Regions from separate parts of the Kluyvera sp. 1366 genome, predicted to be linked through region 2. Evidence: predicted binding sites of a transcription regulator. Region 2 holds the regulator's gene; each other region holds the start of a gene.
The links. Region 2 encodes CRP, which controls carbon source genes, mostly activating them, when cyclic AMP is high. Its sites were predicted from a motif close to ATGTGANNNNNNTCACAT; they were not measured.
Positions count from the first base shown of each region.

Region 1: the regulator CRP is predicted to act here: its motif matches at 1,241-1,258, upstream of aaeR (HTH-type transcriptional activator AaeR).
Region 3: the regulator CRP is predicted to act here: its motif matches at 1,865-1,882, upstream of ACVLVH_RS08155 (NupC/NupG family nucleoside CNT transporter).
Region 4: the regulator CRP is predicted to act here: its motif matches at 1,363-1,380, upstream of deoC (deoxyribose-phosphate aldolase).

Region 1 covers NZ_JBTRDW010000007.1:27,030-30,153, forward strand. The annotation lists gene tldD (metalloprotease TldD) at 1-264, shown strand, start outside; gene aaeR (HTH-type transcriptional activator AaeR) at 306-1,223, opposite strand; gene aaeX (p-hydroxybenzoic acid efflux pump operon protein AaeX) at 1,482-1,685, shown strand; gene aaeA (p-hydroxybenzoic acid efflux pump subunit AaeA) at 1,696-2,625, shown strand; gene aaeB (p-hydroxybenzoic acid efflux pump subunit AaeB) at 2,637-3,124, shown strand, end outside.
Region 2 covers NZ_JBTRDW010000010.1:45,954-49,077, reverse strand. The annotation lists gene ACVLVH_RS20560 (YccS/YhfK family putative transporter) at 1-1,239, opposite strand, end outside; gene crp (cAMP-activated global transcriptional regulator CRP) at 1,298-1,930, opposite strand; gene ACVLVH_RS20550 (OsmC family protein) at 2,236-2,640, shown strand; gene ACVLVH_RS20545 (phosphoribulokinase) at 2,702-3,124, opposite strand, start outside.
Region 3 covers NZ_JBTRDW010000003.1:293,823-296,946, reverse strand. The annotation lists gene ACVLVH_RS08160 (LLM class flavin-dependent oxidoreductase) at 1-417, opposite strand, end outside; gene ACVLVH_RS08155 (NupC/NupG family nucleoside CNT transporter) at 610-1,800, opposite strand; gene ACVLVH_RS08150 (Nramp family divalent metal transporter) at 2,170-3,124, shown strand, end outside.
Region 4 covers NZ_JBTRDW010000007.1:276,985-280,108, reverse strand. The annotation lists gene deoA (thymidine phosphorylase) at 1-388, opposite strand, end outside; gene deoC (deoxyribose-phosphate aldolase) at 453-1,232, opposite strand; gene ACVLVH_RS17615 (TatD family hydrolase) at 1,524-2,303, opposite strand; gene ACVLVH_RS17610 (patatin-like phospholipase family protein) at 2,300-3,124, opposite strand, start outside.

The DNA of each region.
Region 1 (3,124 bases), on a different contig from region 2:
CAGGTTGATATCACGTCCGGCAAGTTCGTGTTCTCCACCTCAGAAGCTTATCTGATCGAGAACGGCAAAGTAACGACGCCCGTAAAAGGCGCCACGCTGATTGGCTCCGGCATCGAAGCGATGCAGCAGATCTCGATGGTCGGCAACGATCTGGCGCTGGATAAAGGCGTCGGCGTATGCGGTAAAGAGGGACAAAGCGTGCCGGTTGGCGTGGGGCAGCCAACGCTGAAGCTGGATAAAATCACCGTAGGTGGTACCGCCTAACGTTGTCAGGTCGCCATGTATAGCGACCTGAACATCTGCCCTCAACCTTTCCGATGCTGCTGATACTGCTGCGCTACCTGCCTGAAATACTCGGTCAGATAATCAATGCACACCTGCACTTTCAGCGGCAGCTTGTCTTTCTCAGTATAGAGCGCATAGACCGGGCGCGGCTCCGAGTGATATTGCGGGAACAGAATATCGATCTCCCCCGCATTGATCTCATCAATCACCCACATCAACGGCACATAGGCGATACCGCAACCTGCTTTCAGCCAGCGGATCAGCGTCTGCGAATCGTTGGTGACGAAACGGCCCTGTGGCGTAAGGCGGGTAACCAATCCTTCCGGCGCAACCAGTTCAAAAGTGTTATCCGGCCGCACGCTATATTCCAGCCACGAAAAATTATCGATCTCGCTGGGTTTTTCCGGCGTGCCATGCTGCGCCAGATAGCTCTTCGCCGCGCACACCACCATCGGCATTGCACCCAGCCGACGCGAGAACAAGTTCGAATCCTGCAGCGCGCCCACGCGCACCACCAAATCCAACCCGTTGGCGATCAAATCGGGGGCAGGAATGCCCGTCACCAGATTGACGCCCAAACCCGGATATTCGCGTAACATTTCGCTGGTCATCGCTGATAACACATTCTGCGCCATCGTCGATGAGCAGCCGATCCGTAGAATACCGATCGGCGTGTTGTTAAAGGCGTACAGCTGCTCGTGTACCTGCGACGCCTCCGCCAGCATGCGGCGACAGCCCTGAAAATAGATCTTTCCGGCCTCAGTCAGGCCAATGCTGCGCGTGCTGCGATTAAGCAATTTAACCTGTAACTCATCTTCCAGTTTGGCGACAATCTGGCTGATAGACGAAACGCTAAGCTGTAGCTGGCGCGCCGCGGCGGTAAATGAACCTAATTCAACCACTTTGGCGAAAATGGACATGCTTTTAAGTCGATCCATTGTTTACTCTGGCTAAAAAGTGATTTAGCTCACAATATGTAGAAAACGTATAGTCAAGCGCGTTACTATACGCGCGCTGGGTCTCTTCACTGCACCTGAACACGGCTGTGTTAGCCCGATGATACGCTATGATTAGCTCAACGCGGCCTGAATGTTGCCATCAGTTTATCCGTCATCCCCTGATCGTAAACCCAACGTGCTACACGGCACGTGGGCAGGTATCGGTGCAATCCGGCAAGGTCGAACTAAGGATCCGAAATGAGTGTGCTTCCGGTATTTGTCGTATTCGGGCTGAGTTTTCCGCCCATCTTCATTGAACTACTGGTTTCACTGGCGCTGTTCTGGCTGGTGAAACGCGTGCTAACGCCTAGCGGGATCTACGATCTAGTTTGGCATCCGGCACTGTTTAACACTGCGCTATATTGCTGCGTGTTTTACCTTGTATCCCGTTTATTCGTCTGAGGTTTTTTAAGTGAAAGCGCTAATAAGAAAAATCGCGCGATACGCGATTACACTCCTGCTGGTTGTCATCGCCATCGTGATCATCTTCCGCGCCTGGGTGTTCTACACCGAATCACCGTGGACGCGTGATGCCAAATTCTCTGCCGATGTGGTGGCGATCTCGCCTGACGTCACCGGCATCATCACTGACGTGCCGGTGCACGACAACCAGCTGGTGAAAAAAGGCGACACGCTGTTTGTGGTTGATCGTCCGCGCTACCAAAAAGCGCTGGACGAAGCCCAGGCGGATGTCGAGTATTACCAGGCTTTGGTGAGTGAAAAACGCCGTGAAGCCAGTCGCCGCAATCAGTTGGGGACCAGCGCCATGTCGCGTGAAGCGATTGAGCAATCCAATAACGATCTGCAAACCAGCGAGCATCAGCTGGCGAAGTCTGTGGCCACGCGCGACCTGGCGGTGATTGACCTCGATCGCACCACTATCAAAGCGCCATCTGACGGCTGGGTCACCAACCTCAATGTCTATCAGGGCGAATTTATCACGCGCGGCTCGGTAGCCGTGGCGCTGGTGCAACAGCACTCCTTCTATGTGCTGGCCTATATGGAAGAGACCAAGCTGGATGGCGTGCGTCCGGGCTTCCGCGCACAAATTACCCCGTTGGGGAGCAACGCGGTACTGCGTGGCACCGTTGACAGCATCGCGGCGGGCGTAACCAACAGCAGCAGCACCAGCGACAGCAAAGGCATGGCGACCATCGACTCGAATCTGGAGTGGGTGCGTCTGGCGCAGCGTGTGCCGGTGCGTATTCGTCTCGACGAGCAACCGGGCAACCGCTTCCCGGCGGGGACCACGGCGACGGTGGTGATTACCGGTGCGCAGGATCGCGAAACCAAAGTCTCGCCGCTGGCACAGTTGTTCAATCGCCTGCGTGAGTTTGGTTAAGCGAGGGCGATATGATTGAGTTTTTGCGTTTCCCGGTGAAGCTCACCTTCGCGCTGGTTGCGGCGTTGATGATTGGCTTTCACTTCAATCTGGAAACGCCGCGTTGGGCGGTGATGACCGCCGGCATCGTGGCCGGTGGTACCGCCTTTGCTGCGGGGGGCGATCCCTATTCTGGCGCGCTGCGCTATCGCGGCATTCTGCGCATCATCGGTACTTTTATTGGCTGTATCGCCGCGCTCACCATCATGATTGCCACGGTGCGCGCGCCGGTGGTGATGCTGCTGCTGTGCTGTATGTGGGCCGGCATGTGCGTGTGGCTCTCTTCGCTGATCAAAGTCGAGAACTCCTATGCGTTGGGCCTTGCCGGTTACACTGCGCTGATCATCGTGGTGACGGCGGATGCCAGCGGCGGCTTAACGCTGGCTCCGCAGTACGCGGTTGAGCGCTGCAGTGAAATCGTCATCGGTATTCTGTGTGCTATCCTCGCCGACATGCTGTT
Region 2 (3,124 bases):
GTGCTGAATACGCACGCGCGTGGCGTTGTAACCGTTCTGGCTGACGAACATGATGGTCATCAGAATCCAGTAAGGTTTGGGGATGTTAAAGAACAGCGCCAGCGAGCTGCCAAACATCAGCATCACAGCGAAGCGGGCTGCGGTGCGTAACGCGGTGGATTTGAATGACAGATAACTGCGCAGCGCCGGCAACAGCGGCAAACGGCGCTGGCGATCGGCCATCAGGTCACGCGTGTAGAGCGGCTTCTGCGTACGCAACACGCGGGCGATGCGACTGAAGTGATACAGGCAGAAGTTGCCGACCGGATTATCCGGATGCTGGCGTGCAATTTTCTCCAGCGCGCCGAGCTGTTTCTCCATGTGAAAACGGTCCGGCAGCTGATGGTAGAGAATCGCATCCGCCAGCACGCGCAGCCGCGCCGAGATAATCTTGGCGTTCCAGCGAATCACCGCTTCGGCGTGGCTCTCCTCAACCAGCTTCTGCACCTCTTCGGGCTGATGCAAACTCACGGAGATGTGTTCCTGTAAATCCAGCGCCACCTGGAAAGCGCGCGTCAGGCGTTTGTGGCTGTTATCGCGGCTCGCCGACAGCATATGCATTTGCTGATAACAGGTGGTAATGAGGTCGACCGCCTTTTGCTGGCGCGCCAGCAGCGGCGGCAGCGCTTTCTCCGGATCGGTCAGCTGCGTCAGTAAGGTGTATTTGGCATCGCAGTAATCCGCCAGCTCGCGGAACAGCAGGCTGAGCGATTCGCGCATCGGCTGCTCTTTCCACAGCCAGAACCAGAACCAGTTGAACAAGCCGTACCACAGCGTGCCGCCAATATAGAGCAGCGGCGGCACCCATATCGGCATGCGTCCCACTAAGCTGAGCGTAAAGATGGCGGCGATGAGTGTGGCGGGCAGCAGGCGCGCGTGCAGCGGGCCGATTTCGCCGGTTACGCCAATCAGCAGCGGCAGCGCCAGTAAAATCAGCGGCAGCGGTATCTGGTAAGCGGTGAGGATTTGCATCAGGAAACTGCCGGTGGCAAACAGCGAACCACCCACAATCAGGCGTTTGAAGAAGCGTTTGTGCGGCGTATCCAGTCCCGCCATGTTGCAGCAGGCGGGCACTAACGAGAACAGCAGACCTTTTTGCAGATCGCCAAACAGCCAACCGAGAGCCACAGGCAGGCACAGCACCAGCGTTTGCCGCAGCGCATAGTTAACTTCGGGATGATAGATGATTCGGCGCCACATCAGCTCATCGCAAATAGAAACGGCGCGATGTTGCCATCACGCCGTGGGTGAGAAGAAATTAGCGGGTGCCGTAAACGACGATGGTTTTACCGTGTGCGGAGATCAGGTTCTGATCTTCCAGCATTTTCAGGATACGACCCACGGTTTCGCGTGAGCAGCCCACGATCTGACCAATCTCCTGACGGGTGATTTTGATTTGCATCCCGTCTGGGTGAGTCATCGCATCTGGCTGTTTGGCCAGATTTAGCAGCGTTTGCGCAATACGTCCGGTGACATCGAGGAAGGCAAGGTTGCCCACTTTCTCAGATGTCACTTGCAGACGACGCGCCATTTGCGACGAAAGTCGCATTAAAATATCCGGGTTTACCTGAATCAGCTGACGGAATTTTTTGTATGAAATTTCAGCCACTTCGCAGGCAGACTTCGCACGCACCCAAGCACTGCGTTCCTGGCCTTCTTCGAAAAGACCGAGTTCGCCGATGAAATCCCCCTGATTGAGGTAGGAGAGAATCATCTCTTTGCCTTCTTCATCTTTAATCAGTACCGCTACGGAACCTTTTACGATGTAGTACAGCGTTTCCGCTTTCTCACCCTGATGGATGAGCGTGCTTTTGGATGGATATTTGTGAATATGGCAATGGGACAGGAACCATTCGAGTGTAGGGTCTGTTTGCGGTTTGCCGAGAACCATTCGCTATTATCCTCTGTTGTAATCGTGCCCAAAACACAGGGGGCATTTTTTCCCTGTCAGGCGGTTTAATCGTCGAGCGTTTCCAGTAAAGGAAAAATTATTCCGGGTGGACTCTTAAGCTACGCTTTTGATTCTTCCGGCCTTCGTCTGTGATGACGAAAATATTTTCAGCACTGTTTGTAGCACAGCTTTTGCGAGCTGTCTTGTGTTGTCTCGCTTCAGCAGAAGGGGGATTACTCTGGATTGCTGTTTGTCAGGTGAAAGCGTACTCTGGCGGCAAAACCGCCGCTTCAGGAGAAAGAATCATGCAGGCACGAGTGAAATGGGTGGAAGGTCTTACCTTTCTCGGAGAATCCTCATCCGGCCATCAGGTATTGATGGATGGTAATTCCGGTGATAAAGCGCCAAGTCCAATGGAAATGGTGCTGATGGCCGCGGGCGGCTGTAGTGCTATTGATGTGGTGTCGATCCTGCAAAAAGGGCGCAGCGATGTGGCCGATTGCGAAGTGAAGCTCACATCGGAACGCCGTGAAGAAGCGCCACGCATTTTTACCCACATCAACCTGCATTTTATCGTTAGCGGTAAAGCGTTGAGCGATAAGGCCGTTTCGCGTGCGGTTGATCTGTCAGCGGAAAAATATTGTTCGGTAGCGATCATGCTGGGTAAAGGCGTGGAAATTACCCACAGCTATGAAGTGATCGAGTTATAACTCGGATTGTAGCGGCGCAATTTATTGCGCAATAAATTGCGCCGCTACGGAATGACTTCGCTTATTCAATCCGCTTCCCTTCAATCAGTCGCTGTACCAGCGGCAGCATAATCAGCTCCATCGCCAATCCCATTTTGCCACCCGGCACCACCAGCGTATTGATGTGGGAAATAAACGATCCCTGAATCATCGCCAGCAGATAGGGGAACGCGATGCCTTCCAGACCACGGAAATGAATCACCACAAAGCTTTCGTCGAGCGACGGAATTTCGCGTGCGGCAAACGGGTTTGAGGTATCAACGGTCGGCACGCGCTGGAAGTTAATGTGGGTGCGCGAGAACTGTGGCGTGATGAAGTTAATGTAATCCTCCATTGACCGTACCACCGAATCCATCACCGCTTCGCGTGAATGGCCGCGCTCGCTGGTGTCACGCACCAGCTTCTGAATCCACTCAAGGTTAACAATCGGCACCACGCCAACCAG
Region 3 (3,124 bases), on a different contig from region 2:
CTGCTTCAATACGGTGAGGAACTCATCGCTACGCGCATAGCGCTCGGCTTTATTGAGGAAGTCACCGTCGCGGCGCTGCTCAGCATCGCTGCCGCCGCTGATGATGTGCACCGCTAAGCGACCGTCGGTGAGGTGATCAAGCGAAGCCAGTTTGCGCGCCGCTAACGTCGGCGAGACAAAGCCGGGACGATGCGCCAGCAAAAATTTCAGCGTCGAGGTGTGCGCCGCCGCGTGCGCGGTGACCAGAAAACCATCCGGCTGATCCGACCAATAGCCCACCAGAATGCGATCAAAACCGGCGTCTTCGTGCGCCCGCGCAAAACGCGCAATGTACTCTTTATCGAACAGCGGGCCGCTAGCCGGAATAATTTCGGAAGCGAGGCGGTGGCCAATCATGCCAAGGAATTGAATGCTCATGCGGTTCTCCTGAAGTGACGTCATGGAGAAAAACTACGGGCGCAGGCGGTGTGAACGGAAATTCAATATTGTGCAAAGGTTTTGCGTTTAACAGTGAAGCGGGTGATAGCGGGGGAAAAGCGGAAGCGACGCGGATTAGAACCGATGGAAATAATTAAGAAGAGAAGGGCGAGCCGCAGCTCGCCCCGTATATCAGAAGGCCAATACCAGACCAGCGATAGCGGCTGACAGCACGCTCACCAGCGTTGAACCGTACAGCAGTTTCAGGCCGAAGCGTGAAACCACGTTACCTTGCTCTTCGTGCAGACCTTTAATCGCGCCCGCCACAATCCCGATAGAGGAGAAGTTAGCAAAGGAGACCAGGAACACCGAGAGAATACCTTCCGAGTGTGGCGACAGCTGACCGGCGATTTTCTGCAGATCCATCATTGCCACGAATTCGTTGGAAACCAGTTTGGTGGCCATGATGCTGCCTACTTGCAGCGCTTCGTGTGAAGGAACACCCATCACCCACGCAAATGGATAGAACACATAACCCAGCACGCCCTGGAAGCTGATGCCGAAAATCAGGTCGAACAGCGCGTTCAGACCGGTGATCAAGGCGATAAAACCAATCAGCATTGCGGCAACAATCATCGCAACTTTAAAACCGGCGAGGATGTATTCGCCCAGCATTTCGAAGAAGCTCTGGCCTTTATGCAGGTCCTGCAGTTGCAGATCTTCTTCGCTGTCCACGCGGTACGGGTTAATCAGCGACAGCACAATAAAGGTGCTGAACATGTTCAATACCAGCGCGGCCACCACATATTTTGGCTGCAGCATGGTCATGTAGGCGCCGACAATCGACATCGAAACTGTCGACATGGCAGTCGCTGCCATGGTGTACATACGGCGCTGTGACATTTTGCCAAGGATATCTTTATAAGCGATGAAGTTTTCTGACTGTCCCAAAATCAGAGAACTCACGGCGTTAAAGGATTCCAGTTTGCCCATACCGTTTACTTTGGACAGCACGGTACCAATGCCGCGAATCACCCACGGCAAGATGCGGAAATGCTGCAAAATACCGATTAACGCAGAGATGAAAATGATGGGGCAAAGCACGTTAAGGAAGAAGAAAGCGAGACCTTTTTCGCTCATATTGCCAAACACGAAGTTGGTGCCTTCGGCGGCATATTTGAGCAGATGATCAAAGAATCCTGCGAAGCCCTGCACAAAGCCGAGACCGATGGAGGAGTTCAGGAAGAACCAGGCCAGCAGAATTTCGATTACCAGAAGTTGAACGATATAACGAAGACGGATGCTTTTACGATCGTGGCTGACCAGCAAGGCCAGCACCGCTACCACCACTAGTGCTAAAAGAAAATGCAAAACATGGGACATGTCGGCTCCAAATTTGAGGAGGGTTGTATTTTGTTGCGTATTCTATGTAACGCGTTACTTAAAAACGAGATCAAAACCACATTATAAGTATTCGCTATCGCGTTTTTTCTCAGATAAGTCTGACCGCTCACAACCCTATTACAAATTCATCACAAGAAATATCCACAAAAACATTGTCTATAAAATAACCCAAGAGTAGAGTCTTTTGCGTTGCACTTGTTTTTAGCAAGAACTGACTTTACCGCAATGTATAGCAATGGCTATACTTTATAGCACCATCTATTACTACAATAACTATAACCAAATTTCATCTGCCTTGAATGACCCTTAATCTGAACAGGTCAACAAGCATTAGGACAGGGTAAAACTATGCTAGAAAGCCGCACCGCCGAGCGCGCCGCTCGCGGAGCCAGAAAGATCAAACTCGCGCTGCTGGGCCCCGCCTTTATTGCGGCGATTGGCTACATCGATCCCGGCAACTTCGCGACCAACATTCAGGCCGGCGCCGCCTACGGCTACAAGCTGTTATGGGTGGTGGTGTGGGCCAACGTCATGGCGATGCTGATCCAGCTGATGTCCGCCAAGCTGGGCATTGCTACCGGCAAAAATCTTGCAGAACACATCCGCGATCGCTTCCCGCGCCCGGCGGTGTGGTTCTATTGGGTGCAGGCGGAAATCATCGCCATGGCCACCGATCTCGCTGAATTTATCGGCGCGGCGCTCGGCTTCAAGCTATTACTTGGCATTTCCCTGCTGCAGGGGGCGGTGTTAACCGGTATCGCGACCTACCTGATTCTGATGCTGCAAAGTCGCGGGCAGAAGCCGCTGGAACTGGTGATTGGCGGTCTGCTGCTGTTTGTAGCGGCGGCTTATATTGTGGAGCTGTTTTTCTCCCAGCCTAAAGTGAGTGAGCTGGTGGTTGGCATGGCGCTGCCATCGCTGCCAACATCGGATGCGGTATTCCTCGCAGCTGGTGTGTTAGGCGCCACCATTATGCCGCACGTGATTTATCTGCACTCGGCGCTGACGCAGCACGGCAATAAAGGCAGCAAGGCGCAACGTTACAGTTCAACCAAGCTGGATGTGGCTATCGCCATGACCATCGCTGGCTTTGTGAATCTGGCGATGATGGCCACCGCCGCTGCGGCATTTCACTTTAGCGGTCACTCCAGCATCGTCGATCTCGATCAGGCATACTTAACGCTGCAACCGCTGTTGGGTGAAGCGGCAGCGATTGTGTTCGGTTTGAGTCTGGTGGCTGCTGGTCTCTCCTCAACCGTGGTTGGCACGCTGGCGGGACAAGTGGTGATGCAGGGCTTTATCC
Region 4 (3,124 bases), on a different contig from region 2:
TCGCTTCAAGTTTATCCAGCGTACCGCCAGTGTGGCCAAGGCCGCGCCCGGAGATCATCGGCACATAACCGCCGCACGCCGCTACCATTGGGCCGAGCATCAGCGAAGTGACATCGCCAACGCCGCCGGTGGAGTGTTTATCAACAATCGGGCCGTTGAGATTCAGCGATTTCCAGTTCAGCACCGTGCCGGAGTCGCGCATCGCCATAGTCAGCGCCACGCGCTCGTCGAGCGTCATATCATGGAAATAGATGGTCATCGCCAATGCGGCAATTTGACCTTCCGAAACGCTGTTGTCGCGCACGCCGTTGATGAAGAAGCGAATCTCAGCTTCACTCAGCGCCTGGCCGTCGCGTTTTTTACGAATAATTTCTTGTGGCAGGAACACAATGGCCTCCCGGAATAAAAAAGAGGTCACCATAAATGGCGACCCTACAAAGAATGATGTGAACTTAATAACCGGCTTTGCTGGTCGCGGTTTCGTGGCCCAGCGTATTCAGCAGGCTTGCCAGCAGGCTGGAGGCACCGAAGCGGAAATGACGCGCATCCGCCCAGCCTTCACCCAGAATGTCGTCCGCCAGTTGCAGATAGAGCGCCGCGTCTTCCGCAGTGCGCACGCCGCCCGCCGGTTTGAAACCAACCTGCTGCTTCACGCCTTTGTCGCGGATCACTTGCATCATGATCGCCGCCACTTCTGGCGTCGCGTTGACCGGCACTTTACCGGTGGAGGTTTTGATGAAATCGGCACCCGCATCGATAGCGATTTCCGAAGCGGCACGAATCAGCGCTTCGTCTTTCAGCTCGCCGCTTTCGATGATCACTTTCAGCAGCACGTTCGCCGCCGCGCAGGCTTCTTTACAGGCTTTCACCAGCTCGAAACCGATATCACGGTTACCGGCTATCAGCGCACGATACGGGAACACCACATCCACTTCGTCAGCGCCGTAGGCGATGGCCGCGCGAGTTTCGGCCAGCGCGATCTCAACGTCATCGTTGCCGTGCGGGAAGTTGGTGACGGTGGCGATGCGGATTTCCGGCGTGCCCTGCTCGCGCAGCGCTTTACGCGCTGCCGGGATGAAACGCGGATAGATGCAGATGGCAGCGGTGTTACCGGCTGGGGATTTCGCCTGACGGCACAGCGCGATCACCTTCTCGTCGGTGTCGTCTTCGTTCAGGGTGGTTAAATCCATCAGTTGCAATGCGCGCTGTGCTGCTGCTTTCAGGTCGGTCATGATGCTCTCCAAAATTCAGATCGGCGGGCACAACCCACCGGGGAATGTGATAATTCTAACAACTACCGTGACAATGAATTGCGCTTCACGTCACACGAAAAAGAAAACCTGTCATTTAAATACAATCATTTAGTGATGATTATCACAAATAATTGCTAACCAAGCGGGAATGCGCCGTGATGGCCATTGTTATTATTATCACAAAAATGGACGCAAAAGTGTACTCTCAGCTTTATCAATGTAGCTAATCAGGCGTAAGGCAGCGTAAATGCAGAATCTGTCGGGTGAGAATCAGGCAGGCAAGGCGAACAGCTGCTGGCTGTTATGCCACAGCGCATCGGCGATCGCTTCAGGGGATTCGCTGCGTAACTGACACAGCACGTCAAACACGTTGCGCGCCCGCTCCGGACGATTGGGCTGGCCCTGAAAACCGTGCAGCGGCATATCGGGCGCGTCGGTTTCCAGTAATAACGCCTTGAGCGGCAGGTTGGCGATGGTGTTGCGGGTTTTACTGGCGCGTTCATAGGTGATGGTGCCGCCAACGCCAATGGCATAGCCAAGCTGAATAAAGCGCTCCGCCTGCTGCTGGCTGCCCGCAAAACCGTGAACCACGCCGCGACGCGGCAGATCGTGACGACGTAAATGCAGCGCTAATTGATCGTGGGTGCGGCGCGAGTGCAGAATCACTGGCAGATCATACTGCTTCGCCAGCTTGAGCTGCTTATCGAGCAGCCGCGTCTGTTTGGCAAATTGCGCATCGTCCATATAGAGATCGAGGCCGATCTCGCCGATCGCCACACGCTTGCTATCCGGCTTTTTCAGCCAGCGCGCTAATTCATCAAGGTGCGCATCTTCCTGATGCTCAGCAATATTGATTGGATGCAGGCCCAGCGCGGCATACAGCGCCGGATGCTGCTGAGCCAGTTGCGTCACAAGCGCGAAACGGCTGGCATCCACGCTCGGTACAATGATGCGTTCCACCCCGGCCTGCGCAGCGCGTGCAATGCTGGCGTGCGCATCATCAACGAACGGCGGAAAATCGAAGTGGCAATGCGTGTCGATAAACTTCATGCCAGCGAACCTTTATCAAAATCGGCATCGTTTTCCGCCAGCGCGGGCGTAATCAGTGGGCGATTGTCGGGCGCATTCGCCACCGCTGCCGGCGGCGTAACCGTGGTTGAACGCACCAGCGGCTCAGCATCACTCAACCATTGACCAAGCGTGGCGAGGAAATAGCGCCCGCTGCGTCGGCCTAAATGGTAATCCTGATTCAGCGATGACAAGCGGCTGCCAAGCGCCATGCTCGCCAGCGGTTTCGGCGGACAGATTTCGATGATGCGCAGATTATCCGGCGGCTGCTCGATGAACTGCTGAATCTCGCGATAGCTCTCTTCATGCTGATGCAGGATGTTGATCATCGGCTGCAATGCGCTGTCGGACAAAAAGCGCTCCATGCGTTTAAACCACTTCGGCGTGTAGGACACCTGCGACGGCACGGTGCGGATCACCACAATGGTATCCGCGCCACGGCGCGCAGCTTCTCGTACCGGAATGGCATCACTGATGCCGCCGTCAAGATAGCTCACGCCATCCATCTGCACGCCGCTGCGGTAAAAACCGGGGATCGCGCTGGACGCTTTTAGGATGTCGTGCCAGTTGGTGCTGATCGGGTTGAAGTACTCGGCGCGGTAATCATCGCTGCGGCAGGCGCACATATAGAATTCGCTGCCTTTGGCAAACAGCCCTTCGGCGGTGTTGAGCGCCAGCGGGAATTCCTGTTTGGTGATATCGATCAGCCAATCGAGATCGATAAGGTGCCCGCCGCGCACGAATCGTAGCGGATCAAAGAACAGTTTGCTGGTGGTGTAACGGGAGATCACGCGTCGCGCGTA